Regions from separate parts of the Bacillus sp. FAU20 genome, predicted to be linked through region 1. Evidence: riboswitches for the same ligand, from Rfam matches in the RefSeq annotation. Region 1 holds a riboswitch; each other region holds the start of a gene.
The links. Region 1 has a riboswitch for lysine ahead of AC0OM3_RS15820 (aspartate kinase). Riboswitches for the same ligand answer to the same signal wherever they lie in the genome.
Positions count from the first base shown of each region.

Region 2: it holds a riboswitch for lysine, as region 1 does, so the genes downstream of both, AC0OM3_RS10175 (amino acid permease) here and AC0OM3_RS15820 (aspartate kinase) in region 1, are expected to answer to the same signal.
Region 3: it holds a riboswitch for lysine, as region 1 does, so the genes downstream of both, lysA (diaminopimelate decarboxylase) here and AC0OM3_RS15820 (aspartate kinase) in region 1, are expected to answer to the same signal.

Region 1 is NZ_JBVYHY010000021.1:404,595-408,886, reverse strand. Features, by position in the region: gene asnA (aspartate--ammonia ligase) at 1-108, shown strand, start outside; gene AC0OM3_RS15825 (VOC family protein) at 171-623, opposite strand; gene AC0OM3_RS15820 (aspartate kinase) at 853-2,082, opposite strand; lysine riboswitch at 2,285-2,471, opposite strand; gene AC0OM3_RS15815 (DoxX-like family protein) at 2,663-3,571, shown strand; gene AC0OM3_RS15810 (DUF4166 domain-containing protein) at 3,576-4,187, shown strand; gene AC0OM3_RS15805 (YndJ family protein) at 4,193-4,292, shown strand, end outside.
Region 2 is NZ_JBVYHY010000011.1:348,050-352,341, reverse strand. Features, by position in the region: gene AC0OM3_RS10185 (sulfite exporter TauE/SafE family protein) at 1-994, shown strand, start outside; gene AC0OM3_RS10180 (GNAT family N-acetyltransferase) at 1,030-1,479, opposite strand; lysine riboswitch at 1,800-1,993, shown strand; gene AC0OM3_RS10175 (amino acid permease) at 2,106-3,572, shown strand; gene AC0OM3_RS10170 (iron-sulfur cluster biosynthesis family protein) at 3,686-3,991, shown strand; partial or broken gene AC0OM3_RS10165 (DNA alkylation repair protein) at 4,025-4,292, shown strand, end outside.
Region 3 is NZ_JBVYHY010000021.1:722,745-727,036, reverse strand. Features, by position in the region: gene AC0OM3_RS17500 (LTA synthase family protein) at 1-955, opposite strand, end outside; gene AC0OM3_RS17495 (DUF3888 domain-containing protein) at 1,210-1,605, shown strand; lysine riboswitch at 1,695-1,876, shown strand; gene lysA (diaminopimelate decarboxylase) at 2,057-3,373, shown strand; SAM riboswitch class I at 3,489-3,597, shown strand; gene AC0OM3_RS17485 (YezD family protein) at 3,671-3,814, shown strand; gene AC0OM3_RS17480 (phosphoadenylyl-sulfate reductase) at 3,902-4,292, shown strand, end outside.

The DNA.
Region 1 (4,292 bases):
ATGTGCATGTACTTCTTACGTAAAGCACATATCGGTGAAGTTCAATCTTCTGTATGGCCTGACGATTTACGTGCAGCTTGTAAAAAAGAAAACATTCATCTGTTTTAATAGAAGTGAGGGAATAGCTTAAATATAGAGCTATTCCCTCTTTTTTATAAAACGTCACTTGCTTATTTATTACCGAGTTCTTCCGCTAAACCGATTAAAATTCCTTCGACTCCACGAATGTAGCAGAGACGATACGAGTTCTCGTATTGAACTACTTCGCCAACGAGCTCTGCACCATGCTTAGTGAGTCTGGATACCATTTCGTCAATGTCTTCAACGGTGAACATGACGCGTAGATAACCGAGGGCGTTTACAGGAGTATTTCGGTGATCTGATATAGTAGGTGGGGTGAGAAATCGCGAAAGTTCAATTCGGCTGTGGCCATCTGGAGTGACCATCATAGCAATCTCTACGCACTGAGAGCCGAGTCCAGTTACGCGACCAGCCCATTCACCTTCGACAGTGGCTCGCCCTTCGAGGTTCAAGCCAATCTCCTCGAAGAAAGAGATTGCGTTATCAAGGGATTCTACAACGATGCTGACATTGTCCATTCGTAGTAATTTGTTTTTTGCCATAGTCTTATCTCCTTATGTATAAAAGTTTATTATTTAATCATCCTCATAATTATACTACTAAGTAGTTACAAATTCCTTTCAGTCAAAAACACCTTGTCATAGTATATGAAAAGGTGACAAGGTGTTTTTTTATATGTCATATAGCATCTTGTTAACGAACAGCATTTTATTTAATAGGAAGGAAGTAGATTAATATGATTTTTTTATAAGCGTTACTGAAAATATCAAATTAGCTCATTTGCACTAAAGGCTCAATTTTCGCCATAAATGATTGATGCAACGCCTCAACACCTGTTACTAAATGAAGGCGGTCAATAACGACAGACACTTTAATTTCTGATGTACTTACCATTTTAATATGAATATTTTCTTCTTTTAAAGTAGTGAACATATTTGCAGCGACACCAGGGTTAGATACCATGCCAGATCCTACGATTGATACTTTTGCTAAGTGATTTTCATGTTCTACAAATTCGTAGTGAAGAGTTTCTTGATTTTGTTCCAAAACTTTTAAAGTTTCTCTTAAATCATTCGAGTGAATGGAGAAGGAGAGATGTACAGTTCCTTCATTTGTAATACTTTGAATGATGATATCTACATTAATGTGTGCTGCTGCTAATGTAGAGAAAACTGTTGAAAGCGAGCCTTGTTCTAGTCCTTTAATTGTGACACGTGTAATGTTATCCTCAAATGCAATACCTTTAACGATTGATTGTTGTTCCATGTTACATTCTCCTTTTACAATTGTTCCGTTTTCTTGTTCCATACTTGAGCGAACTTCTAAAACTACGTTATGATTTTTAGCAAACTCAACAGCGCGCGGGTGTAATACGCCAGCACCGAGATTAGCAAGCTCTAACATTTCGTCATAAGAAATTTCATCTAATTTGTAAGCATCTTTTACAACTCGTGGGTCCGTCGTATATACGCCTGTCACATCCGTATAAATATCACATTTTTTTGCTTTAAGTGCAGCGGCTAGTGCGACAGCAGTCGTATCAGAACCACCACGGCCAAGCGTTGTAATTTCATTTGCTACACTTATACCTTGGAAACCAGCTACGATAACAATCGTGCCTTCAGCAAGATAAGATTGAATACGATCTGTATGAATGTCAGTAATCCGTGCACTACTATGTACAGATTCTGTCGTAATACCAGCTTGCCATCCTGTTAATGAAATTGCATGATAGCCTTTTGCTTGCAGTGCCATTGTTAATAATGAAATAGTTACTTGTTCTCCTGTAGATAGAAGCATATCCATTTCACGTTTACTTGGATTTTCTGTAATAGCGTTAGCGAGTGCGACAAGTTGATCCGTACTTTTTCCCATTGCTGAAACGACAGAGACAACGCTATGACCTCGTTCATATTCTTCAATAATTAAATTTGCTACATGTTGAATGCGTTCGACGCTTCCGACAGAAGTGCCACCAAATTTTTGAACAATTGTTTCCATTACAAATTCCTTCTTTCGTCTATTTTTAAGAATAGATTAGGAAATATATAAATCCCAATACTCCTGTAGTTACCAGAAAGACAAACAAAAAACACCATCTCAAATAAGTGAGGATGGTGCTGTTACAGGAAAAGGGAAACAGAAAACGGAGCTAATAAAAAAACCGCCAAAAAAGGAATATCATAAAAAATGATATCTCTTTTTTGTAGATAGCTCTTCATACGTACACGTCTGTACATATGACAGTTCTGTTTCTATTCGAAAACAGCCCCAATTGATAAATGCAGAGAAATTTATCAATTTCGGCAATACTTCCTTTCATCTAAGTTCATAGACATCTCTGTGTCTCCATTAGAATACTCATAAGTATCGCAACCTCTATCTCACGTTTTAGGCGAGAGTGTTTGATTTATGAAGTTATTGGTAACATTTGTTTTATAATAATTTAAATTTTTCGGGGAATCAAGTGTTTTACATATATTTTAAAAATTCTTTCTTTTTACAGAAAAGTTTGTGAAAAATGTAGCAAAATAAATTCATTGCATGTACATTAAACTTATAGTGCATAGGAGGTGGGAGAATGAAAAGGAAACAGCCTATTTATGTTGCGACAAAAATGAACACGACGATGGAAAAATTATGGAGATATACGCAAGAACCAGATATACATACAGAGTGGGATGCTCGCTTTACTGAAATTTCGTATTTAGAGAAAAAAGAAGGAGAACCACAGAAGTTTTTGTATAAAACAAAGATTGGATTTGGGCTTGAAATAGCTGGAGAAGGGGAATCAATAGGTGAAATAAGAAAAGAAACTGGTGAAAGAATTTCCTCTTTAAAATTTTGGACGGATAATACATTATCTCTTATTCAAATAGGACGTGGTTATTGGAAGTATACGCCGAATAAAGAATACATCCATTTTGAGACACAATATGATTATGATACAAGATTTGGTCGTATAGGAAATGTAATAGATTCCTATATTTTTCGTCCGTTATTAGGTTGGGCGACCGCTTGGAGTTTTGATGCCTTAAAATTATGGTTAGAAAAGGGGCTTCATCCTAGGTTACTAATTAGAAGAACAATGACGTATTGGCTCGTATGCTTTTTATTTGCTTTTGTATGGATATATCAAGGGATAGTGCCGAAACTACTGTTTACTCATTCAGAAGAAGTAAAGATGCTTTCTGTATTAATTGGTTCAAATGAAAGTAGTGTATATATACTTAAAATAATTGGGGTGTTAGAAATAATTTTCGGTGTCGTATGGCTGTTGCCACTAACAAAACGAAAATTATTTATACTGCATATTATTGTATTACTAGTTTTAACGTTAGCGGCAGGATTTACGAATATCGCAAGCTTTACAGGGCCGTTTAATCCGATTACATTAAATGTTCTTCTAATGGGGTTATCAATTGTCGGTTATATAAATAGTTTCGATTTACCAAGCGCGAAAAATTGCAAGAGGGCGAGAAAGGGATAAGTGTATGGCTAATATGTATGAACGATTATTAGGGGATACCTATAAAAATCTTCATCCTGAATTGCAGAAGCGTTATGCCATTACAGAAGAGAATAGTTTTACAGGGGAAGGAAAGATGGATGAAATTTACGGTGGCTCTTTTTTCGTGAAATTTATATTGAAAATTGCATCGAAGTTTCGAATGTTTTTCTCGGAACGAGGAGAGGAAATTCCATTTACGATACAAAACATAGCTGAGCGAGATGAATATGGACAAGAATTAGTAAGGTGGAACCGTACTTTTTATTTTCATAATAAGAAAAGATATTTTAACGCAGTTATGCAATTGGATGAAAACGAAAATGAAATTGTAGATTATTTTGGCGAACCACATTTACTCGTTTCTACACTACATTTTCATATCGATGAGTTAGGGGCAATGCATATTGCTTCAAAGAAACAATGGTTTTATATGTTTGGAAGAAAAATTCCGTTGCCAAAATTCTTGTATGGTGAAGCAAAAATTGTTGAAAGTTATGATGCAACACTACAGTGTTTTCGAATTCATGTACAAGTACGAAACCCGTTAATTGGCTCGCTTTTTTCATATAAGGGAACATTTGTGGAAAGGAAATAAACGATATGAAAAATATAATATTTGGGCTTGCTTGTTATGTTGTTTTTCTATTATGTGAGCGGTCGAATATAAATCCTGTTGAAGCAATTATATTATTATCTGTTT
Region 2 (4,292 bases), on a different contig from region 1:
AAATTTAATTATTGCTGATTGGAAAAACCAAAGGCACTTTTCTCATACGGGAAAAGTGCCTTTTTCATTTATTATTACAGGGGGATTTTTTATGCAGAAATTAATTGTCTTTGCTATTATTGGATTTTTCGCTCAATTAATCGATGGAGCGCTTGGAATGGCGTACGGGGTAACGTCTTCCTCTTTATTATTAATGTTTGGTATTGCACCAGCTGTCGCTTCCGCATCTGTTCATTTAGCTGAAGTCGTTACAACCGCGGCTTCTGGTGCATCTCATATCAAATTTGGAAATGTTGATAAATATACAGTTTCCAGGCTTACATTGCCAGGAGCAATTGGCGCATTTGTTGGGGCATGTTTTTTAAGCAATTTACCTGGTGATGTCATTAAACCGTACATTTCTGTATTTTTATTTACTTTAGGGGTTTATATTTTATTACGATTCATCATTCAAAAACAAATTGTTGCTTCAAAAAAACGTATGTCTGCAAAACAACTTGTGCCGCTTGGCTTATTCGCTGGATTCGTTGATTCAACTGGTGGTGGTGGCTGGGGTCCGATTACGACACCTGTACTTTTAGCAAGAGGAAATGAAGCGAGAAAAGTTATCGGATCTGTAGATACGAGTGAGTTTCCTGTTTCACTCGCTGCAACAATTGGCTTCTTCATCTCACTTGGCTGGGAACAAGTAAGCTGGGTTTGGGTATTTGCGTTAATGCTTGGCGGTATTGTCGCTGCACCAATTGCTGCATGGTTAGTTCGCATCGTTCCAGCACATTTACTTGGCGTATTAGTTGGCGGTCTTATTATCTTCACAAATATTCGTACACTGCTTACTACATTTAAAGTGGATCCAACTATTATTTCACTTTCTTACGTTGCAGTTGGTCTTGTCGTTATTATTTCTATTCTCATTGCTGTTCGAAATCATTCCAATCGGCCTAACGCATCAACGGCTGAGTATCCGAATGATCAGAAGCAAATGCTACCATAACTATAAAAATACCGCCCAATTTAGAGCGGTATTTTTTATTTTTCTATTTTCCAATTAATCATCGTTTCTGTAGCATTTACTCTCTTCATATGTAACTTTTCTAAAACACGCATCGAACTATAATTATCTAGGAGTGTCTCTGCAATTATTGTTTCTACCTCTCCTGTTTTGAAAGCCCAATCGATTAGTTCTCTTACAGCTTCTGTTGCATAGCCCTGATTCCAATATTTCTCAATAAATCCATAACCGATTTCTACTGTTTGATTCTCATTTGGTTTCCCCTTAAACCCAATATCACCTAAAACGATATCATCTTCTTTCCGAAGAACATACCACGCCCCCCATGATAATAAATCCGCATCTTGTTTTATATTCCCTACATGCCCCACAATATGCGGACCGCTATTATATCCTTGCTCGTTAGCGACTTGAATCCTCTCTTCTGTACACGGCACTATATAGAGCCTTTCTGTTTCTAATTTCATTTTGATTTCCCCTTTTTGCTTAAACGTTACTCTAATTATAACAAATAATATGACCTTATCATGAATGTCGAATTATATTTTTCTGAATTTTCTTTTAATTTAAAGGATTTTTCAATATTTTTTGCGAAACATTTGTATAACAATTTTTTCTTTGCTTATTGCTACATAATAGTTGGTTCGGGTGGAGTTTTGCAAGCGTTTCCTATACAATAACCGATATTTTTTGATTTTTTCCTACAAAATATCTTGCAATATATTCAGAAAGTCATTACAATTGCCATATATTAAAAATCTTAGCAATATATAAATCCTCATCAATCCGATGAGGTAGAGGTTGCGACTTTTAATAGTAAAACGGACGAGACACAGAGAATGTCAGCTGACTCCGTTTGAAAGGAAAAGTTGCCGAAGTTTATATTTCTTCTCTGGAAATATGAGCTGGGGCTGTCTCCGAAAGGAACAGAACTGTCACGTTTACAAAATTACCGTGTAAACGTGGGGTGCTATCTTAACGGAAGGGTATGATGGGGTGGTTATTTGTGAAACGTTCCGCCAAATTCCTTTGGCGGTTTTTTGTATTTTTCTCCCCCGCTCCTTCCTAACCTACAAGAAAAGGAGTGTTGAACATGAATAGCGCAACAAATCAATCTACCTCTAAAACGCAAACTACACAAGGAAAAGGTGAATTAAGACGCGGTCTAAAATCAAGGCACCTTACGATGATTTCTCTCGGTGGTACAATTGGTACCGGACTATTTCTTGCCAGCGGTGGTGTCATCCATACAGCTGGACCTGGTGGCGCATTAATTGCATACGCCGCAATTGGAATTATGGTTTATTTTTTAATGACAAGCTTAGCTGAACTTGCAGCTTACATGCCTGTTACTGGATCTTTTAGCACGTATGCAACAAAATTTGTTGATCCATCACTTGGCTTTGCACTTGGATGGAACTATTGGTATAACTGGGCAATTACAATTGCGGCAGAACTAGCGGCCGTAACATTAATTATGAAATTTTGGTTCCCGGATACCCCTTCTCTTATTTGGAGCGGATTATGTTTAGCTATTATTTTCCTTTTAAACTACTTATCTGTTAAAGGGTTTGGTGAATCTGAATATTGGTTCGCACTTATTAAAGTAGTTACTATTATTATCTTTTTAATTGTTGGTTTCATGATGATTTTCGGAATTATGGGCGGCGAAACGGTTGGATTCAAAAACTTCACTGTTGCAGATGCACCATTTAACGGCGGTATCATGGCAATTATCGGTGTATTTATGGCAGCTGGTTTCTCTTTCCAAGGAACTGAATTATTAGGAGTAGCTGCTGGTGAAACATCTGATCCAGAACGTAATATTCCGAAAGCAATTCGTTCGATCTTTTGGCGTATTCTTTTATTCTATATCCTTGCGATTCTCGTTATCGGTTTATTAATTCCTTATACAACTGAAAGCCTTGCAGCAAGTGATGTAACAGTAAGTCCATTTACACTTATTTTTGAAAAAGCGGGCGTTGCCTTTGCTGCTTCTGTTATGAACGCTGTTATTTTAACTGCTGTACTATCTGCTGGTAACTCTGGTATGTATGCATCAACTCGTATGCTTTGGGATTTAGCTCGCCAAGGAAAAGCACCAAAATTCTTAGGCAAATTAGATAGCCGCGGTGTACCTGTTAACGCGTTAATCGTAACGTCAATTGTTGGTAGTATTGCTTTCATTGCTTCTTTATTCGGTGACGGTGTTGTATACATTTGGTTATTAAACGCATCTGGAATGTCTGGCTTTATCGCATGGGTTGGAATCGCAATTAGTCATTACCGTTTCCGTAAAGCATATATCGCACAAGGAAAAGATTTAAATGACTTACCATATAGAGCAAAATGGTTCCCATTTGGTCCAATCTTCGCATTTACACTTTGTATCATCGTAATTTTAGGACAAAACTACGGGGCATTTATGGGTGAATCAATCGATTGGAATGGCGTACTCGTTTCTTACATCGGTTTACCACTCTTCTTAGTACTATGGTTAGGATATAAATTTACGAAAAAAACAAAAGTGATTCCACTTGATAAATGTGAACTAAAATAAAGTGAAACGAGCAAACAAATTTGTTTGCTCGTTTTTTGTTGCAAACCTCTTTGCTTCCCTATTGCTCCTGTTTTTGCAATAATAAAGGAAATATAAATAAAGGTTGGGATACTATGAACATTCGTATTACTGATGAAGCAAAAGCAGCTATACATAGATTAGAACGTGAAGACAAAAAGATCATTCGCATTAGAGGGACAATGACAAACTCTTGTAGTATTTTCGTTGATGTCGATTTAATTTGGGATACATATAACGCAGATGATGTTGTATATGAAGATGCAGAGCTTATCGTACAAATGGATTCATTCACGAAAGACTACACTGGTGATACAGTGAAGCTTGATTATAAGACGACTGGTTTTAGTATTACGACTCCGAGTGAGACGTTAGTTTATGGATTGTCGATTAAAAAATAAAAATTGTTTTCATTTGACCACCGAGGTGAAAAAATGGATAATTATGTTCCGTTAAAATTTTTATTTAGCGAAGAATTAGCAGAAAAAATAGCTGATTCTATTTGTAAATACGATCCGAATTTCTCTAAAAAAAACTTTGTAACCTCTGTAACATGTAAAGTTGAAGGTTTAGAGTTAAAACAACGTATTGAAGTAATAGCAGATGAATTACAAAATGCTTTACAAAAAGATTTTAATGCAGCAATACATATATTACTGAAAACATTAGGACCAGAAAATACAACAGTGGATTCATGACGAA
Region 3 (4,292 bases), 320 kb from region 1:
TTGCATGAGTAAAGAATACAGAACCACGATCTAGCGGATAAAGTGAGTTTTCAACGATAAATTCAGCATCAGAAGTTTTACCTTGTCCAGTTTGATGATAGAAGTTATCGAAATAGAAACTATCCTTAATAAATTCATTTAAAAATGGTGTAATTTCTTTTCCATTTATTTTTTTATTAATAACAAAGCTTTGTGTAGATTCCATTGAAATTAAAATTACATTTTTACCTTTTGCAGCTCCAAATAAGTTTTTATCAACTTGTTTGTCTTTTGAGTCTGTATAGTTTTTAATTTCAGAAAACCCATCCCCACTTGCAAATACACGCTCAGCTGAAGACTTGGATTGAAGCGTAATATCAAATAGATGATATGTGTATAAACCTAAATTCTTCACGACAGTTTGACGGTCAAATGAGCGTGAGAACATTTGTGGTTTATAAATAACTGATACAACAATTTGTAGTGCTAATAAAGCTGTTACACCGCTAAAGAAAGTTCGCTTCTCTGAGCGGGAAAGTGGTGTTTTGTCGCCAAATGATGGGAATTTACGCGAAATAAACATTAAAATAATTGCATCTGCAAATAAAAGTAATGTTTTGTACGTAAAGAGTTCTTTTATACTTGTCCCTAAATCAGCCATATTGTTTGTTTGGAATAAAACCGGGAAAGTAACGAAATCGTTATAGAACCCATAAAACATTGCGTTTCCAAATAAAATAAATGACAGTATAAAACTGATTCCAATTATAATTCGGTTTCGGTGCTTAGATGCAAGTAAAGCTAAGCCGAAAAATAAAAGTAACGCAGCTAGTGGATTGATAAAAAGCATGAATTCTTCAAAGAAATTATCAATTTTAATATCAAATGCTAGCTTGTACACAATATATGTTTTAATCCATAGTAAAACGACTGCAACGAGTGCAAATCGCAGTTTTGGAAACAGATGTTGTAGCATAATATACTCCTCTCCTAAAAAGCATGACAGTTCTTGAGAGTCAGTTTGCTTAACGACTCATTTTATATATACGAACAGTCCTTTGTTATTATGATTATTATACTATGAGTATCATTATACGAAAATAAAAGAAGGTTGTGGGCTTTTTTATAATAATCGAGTAGAAAAAGAGTGGTGGGAGACAATAAAACAGAATTTCTATGTATGATAATTATCGTACGCAGAAAGAATCGCGTGATAATACGGAGGTTATAATGCGAAAATTATTATGTTTTATAGCATGCAGTAGTGTTGTACTTTTTACTTCACCGAGTGTGTCGGTAGCCCAATATGATCCACCTCTTATGGAAGATGCACTTTATTCTGTTTTATTTCCAAAAATAAATAAAGCAATTGAAAAACAATATGGAAGTTTGAAACCTTATCAATGTCCTAAAATTATTAGTTTGAAAAAAGTGTATAGCGGTACATATTTATTTCAAGCAAGTATTGAAGTTACAAAGTATGAACGTGTTGCTGGGAAAATTGCTCCACCATTTGAGAAGGTAACGATTACATTTAATAACGAAGAAGGCGAATGGGAAGTGACAAAGATTTCAGTAAAGCGCTTACCAAACGATACCAAACTAAACTGCAAAAAAACAATATAAAAAATTGTTTGACAAATAAAATGGTCCTTTGGTATTGTTAATAGCAACAATTAGATGTTTGAAAATTAAATAGACTTACCTCATCTACTCTCAAAGGTAGAGGCCGCGATAGGAAAGAGTAAGCTATGGGAGATTTAATGGAATCTGTGATCATAGGTTGAAAGGGACTATTGCCGAAATATAAGAATAACCATCTTATTCATATATTGGGACTGCATTGAATAAATGTAGTACTGTCATAAGATTTATTTTATGGAGAGCTATTTGGAGATGTTGATGCGGTTTCTTATTTTGAGGAGATAACAACTCGTTTATTTTTTCAATATATATTTTTCCTAATAAGAAACGCGTGTGAACATTGTTCCGCGCGTTTTTTGTCTATCTAAAAGCGTGCTGCAATGAATAGAAGATTGGGGTTATGAGTTTTAGAGGAAATAAGGGAGGAATTTAAATGTATTTACACGGCACAAGCCGAATTAATGGGCAAGGACACTTAGAAATTGGAGGGTGCGATACGACGCAGCTAGCAAAGCAATACGGAACACCACTTTATGTATACGATGAAGAGTCTATTCGAGGAAAATGCCGAGCGTTTCATCGTGCTTTTAAAGAAAGTGGTTTCTCTTATCAAGTAGCATATGCAAGTAAGGCGTTCTTGTGCATGGAGATGTGCCGAGTAGCTCGTGAAGAGAATATGTCATTAGACGTTGTTTCTGGGGGAGAATTATATACTGCGCTCCAAGCAGGATTTCCAGCATCACGTATTCATTTTCATGGAAATAATAAAACAGAAGAAGAGATAGTGATGGCTCTTCAGGCGAATATTGGTTGTTTTGTCGTAGATAATTTCTTTGAATTAGAAGTTTTACACGATTTAGCGATGCAACATGGAAAATTTGTGAACATATTAATTCGTGTAACGCCTGGAGTAGAGGCGCACACACATGAATATATTACAACAGGCCAAGATGATTCGAAATTTGGATTTGGCGTTTCAAACGGTCAAGCGATGCAGGCAATTGGATTTGCTTTACAAAAATCAAATTATAATGTGCTAGGGATTCATTCACATATCGGATCGCAAATATTTGAAACAGCTGGTTTTGTTCGAGCAATTGAAGTTCTTCGCCAATTTTTAGAAGAAGTGAGAGAGCAAACAAACTATGTAGTAAAAGTGCTAAATGTAGGCGGGGGATTTGGAATACGCTACACAGAGTCGGATACACCATTAACTCTTGAAACATATGTGCGAGCTGTAACAAGTGCAGTGAGAGAACAATTTACTGTATGTGAATATCCATTGCCAGAAATATGGATTGAACCAGGCCGTAGCATTGTAGGTGATGCTGGGACAACAATTTATACAGTTGGATCTGTGAAAGATATTCCTGGTATTCGGAAATATGTATCAGTCGATGGTGGAATGACAGATAATTTAAGACCTGCTTTATATAGTGCGCGTTATGAAGCAATGTTAGCGAATCGAGGGAATGATGAGAATGAGGAACTCGTTTCGATTGCTGGGAAATGCTGTGAGAGTGGAGATATGTTGATTTGGGATATTCATTTACCAAAAGTCGCTTCTGCTGATTTACTAGCAGTTTCCTGTACAGGAGCCTACGGGTATTCGATGGCGAATAATTACAATCGGATTCGAAGACCAGCCGTTGTCTTTGCAAAAGGCGGAACATCGCAAGTAGTTGTGGAACGCGAAACATATGAAAATATTATTGGGAACGATCGCATACGTATTAAAGAGCTTGTCTAAATAGGAAAAGGAGTTGTTCGAATGGGCAATTCCTTTTTTATAAAATAAAATAATTAAAATATATCGGAAAACTAGGATTGAAAAAAATCAGAATTGTGATAAAATACAAATACAAAGCTTATCAAGAGAAGCGGAGGGAACTGGCCCGAAGAAGCTCGGCAACCTGCTTATAGAAAGCAAGGTGCTAAATCCAGCAAAATGGGATCCATTTTGAAAGATAAGGTAAAATATATTACCGAACAGTCTTTTCGAAATGGGAAAGATTTTTTTTATGAATAAAAAGGGGGGGCTGTTCGCGTGAGTTTACGGGAACATTTTGATGAAGTATCCGAGAAGATTGAAGCGATGCTTGCTGATATGAAATATGGTTCAATTACAATTGTTGTGCAAGATGGAAAAGTAATTCAGTTAGAGAAAAGTGAAAAAGTACGTTTAAAGTGAAAAGCGCTGACTAGAAAAACTAGAGGCGGTTTTAACCTATTTTCATTAGGTTAAAACCGTCTTTTTGCTTTTACAGGGGGAAAAAACATGTTGACGTATGAAACGTGGGAAGAAAATGTTGTTTCGTTTTCGGAAGAAGATGAAACAAAAGGCGCGTTATCAGTATTAAATTGGGCTTATAAAGAATATAAAGATGAGGTTGTCTACGCATGTAGCTTTGGGGTGGAAGGTATGGTATTGCTGCACATTATAAACCAAGTAAATCCATCTGCTAAAGTTGTATTTTTGGATACAAATGTTCATTTTCAAGAAACGTATGAATTAATTCAAAAAGTGCGGGAACGATTTCCTTCATTGAATATTATAGAAAAACAGCCAGAACTTACACTTGATGAACAGGCGAAGTTGCATGGTGAAAAACTGTGGGAGAGCAATCCGAATCTTTGTTGTAAGATTAGAAAAATTTTACCTTTAGAAA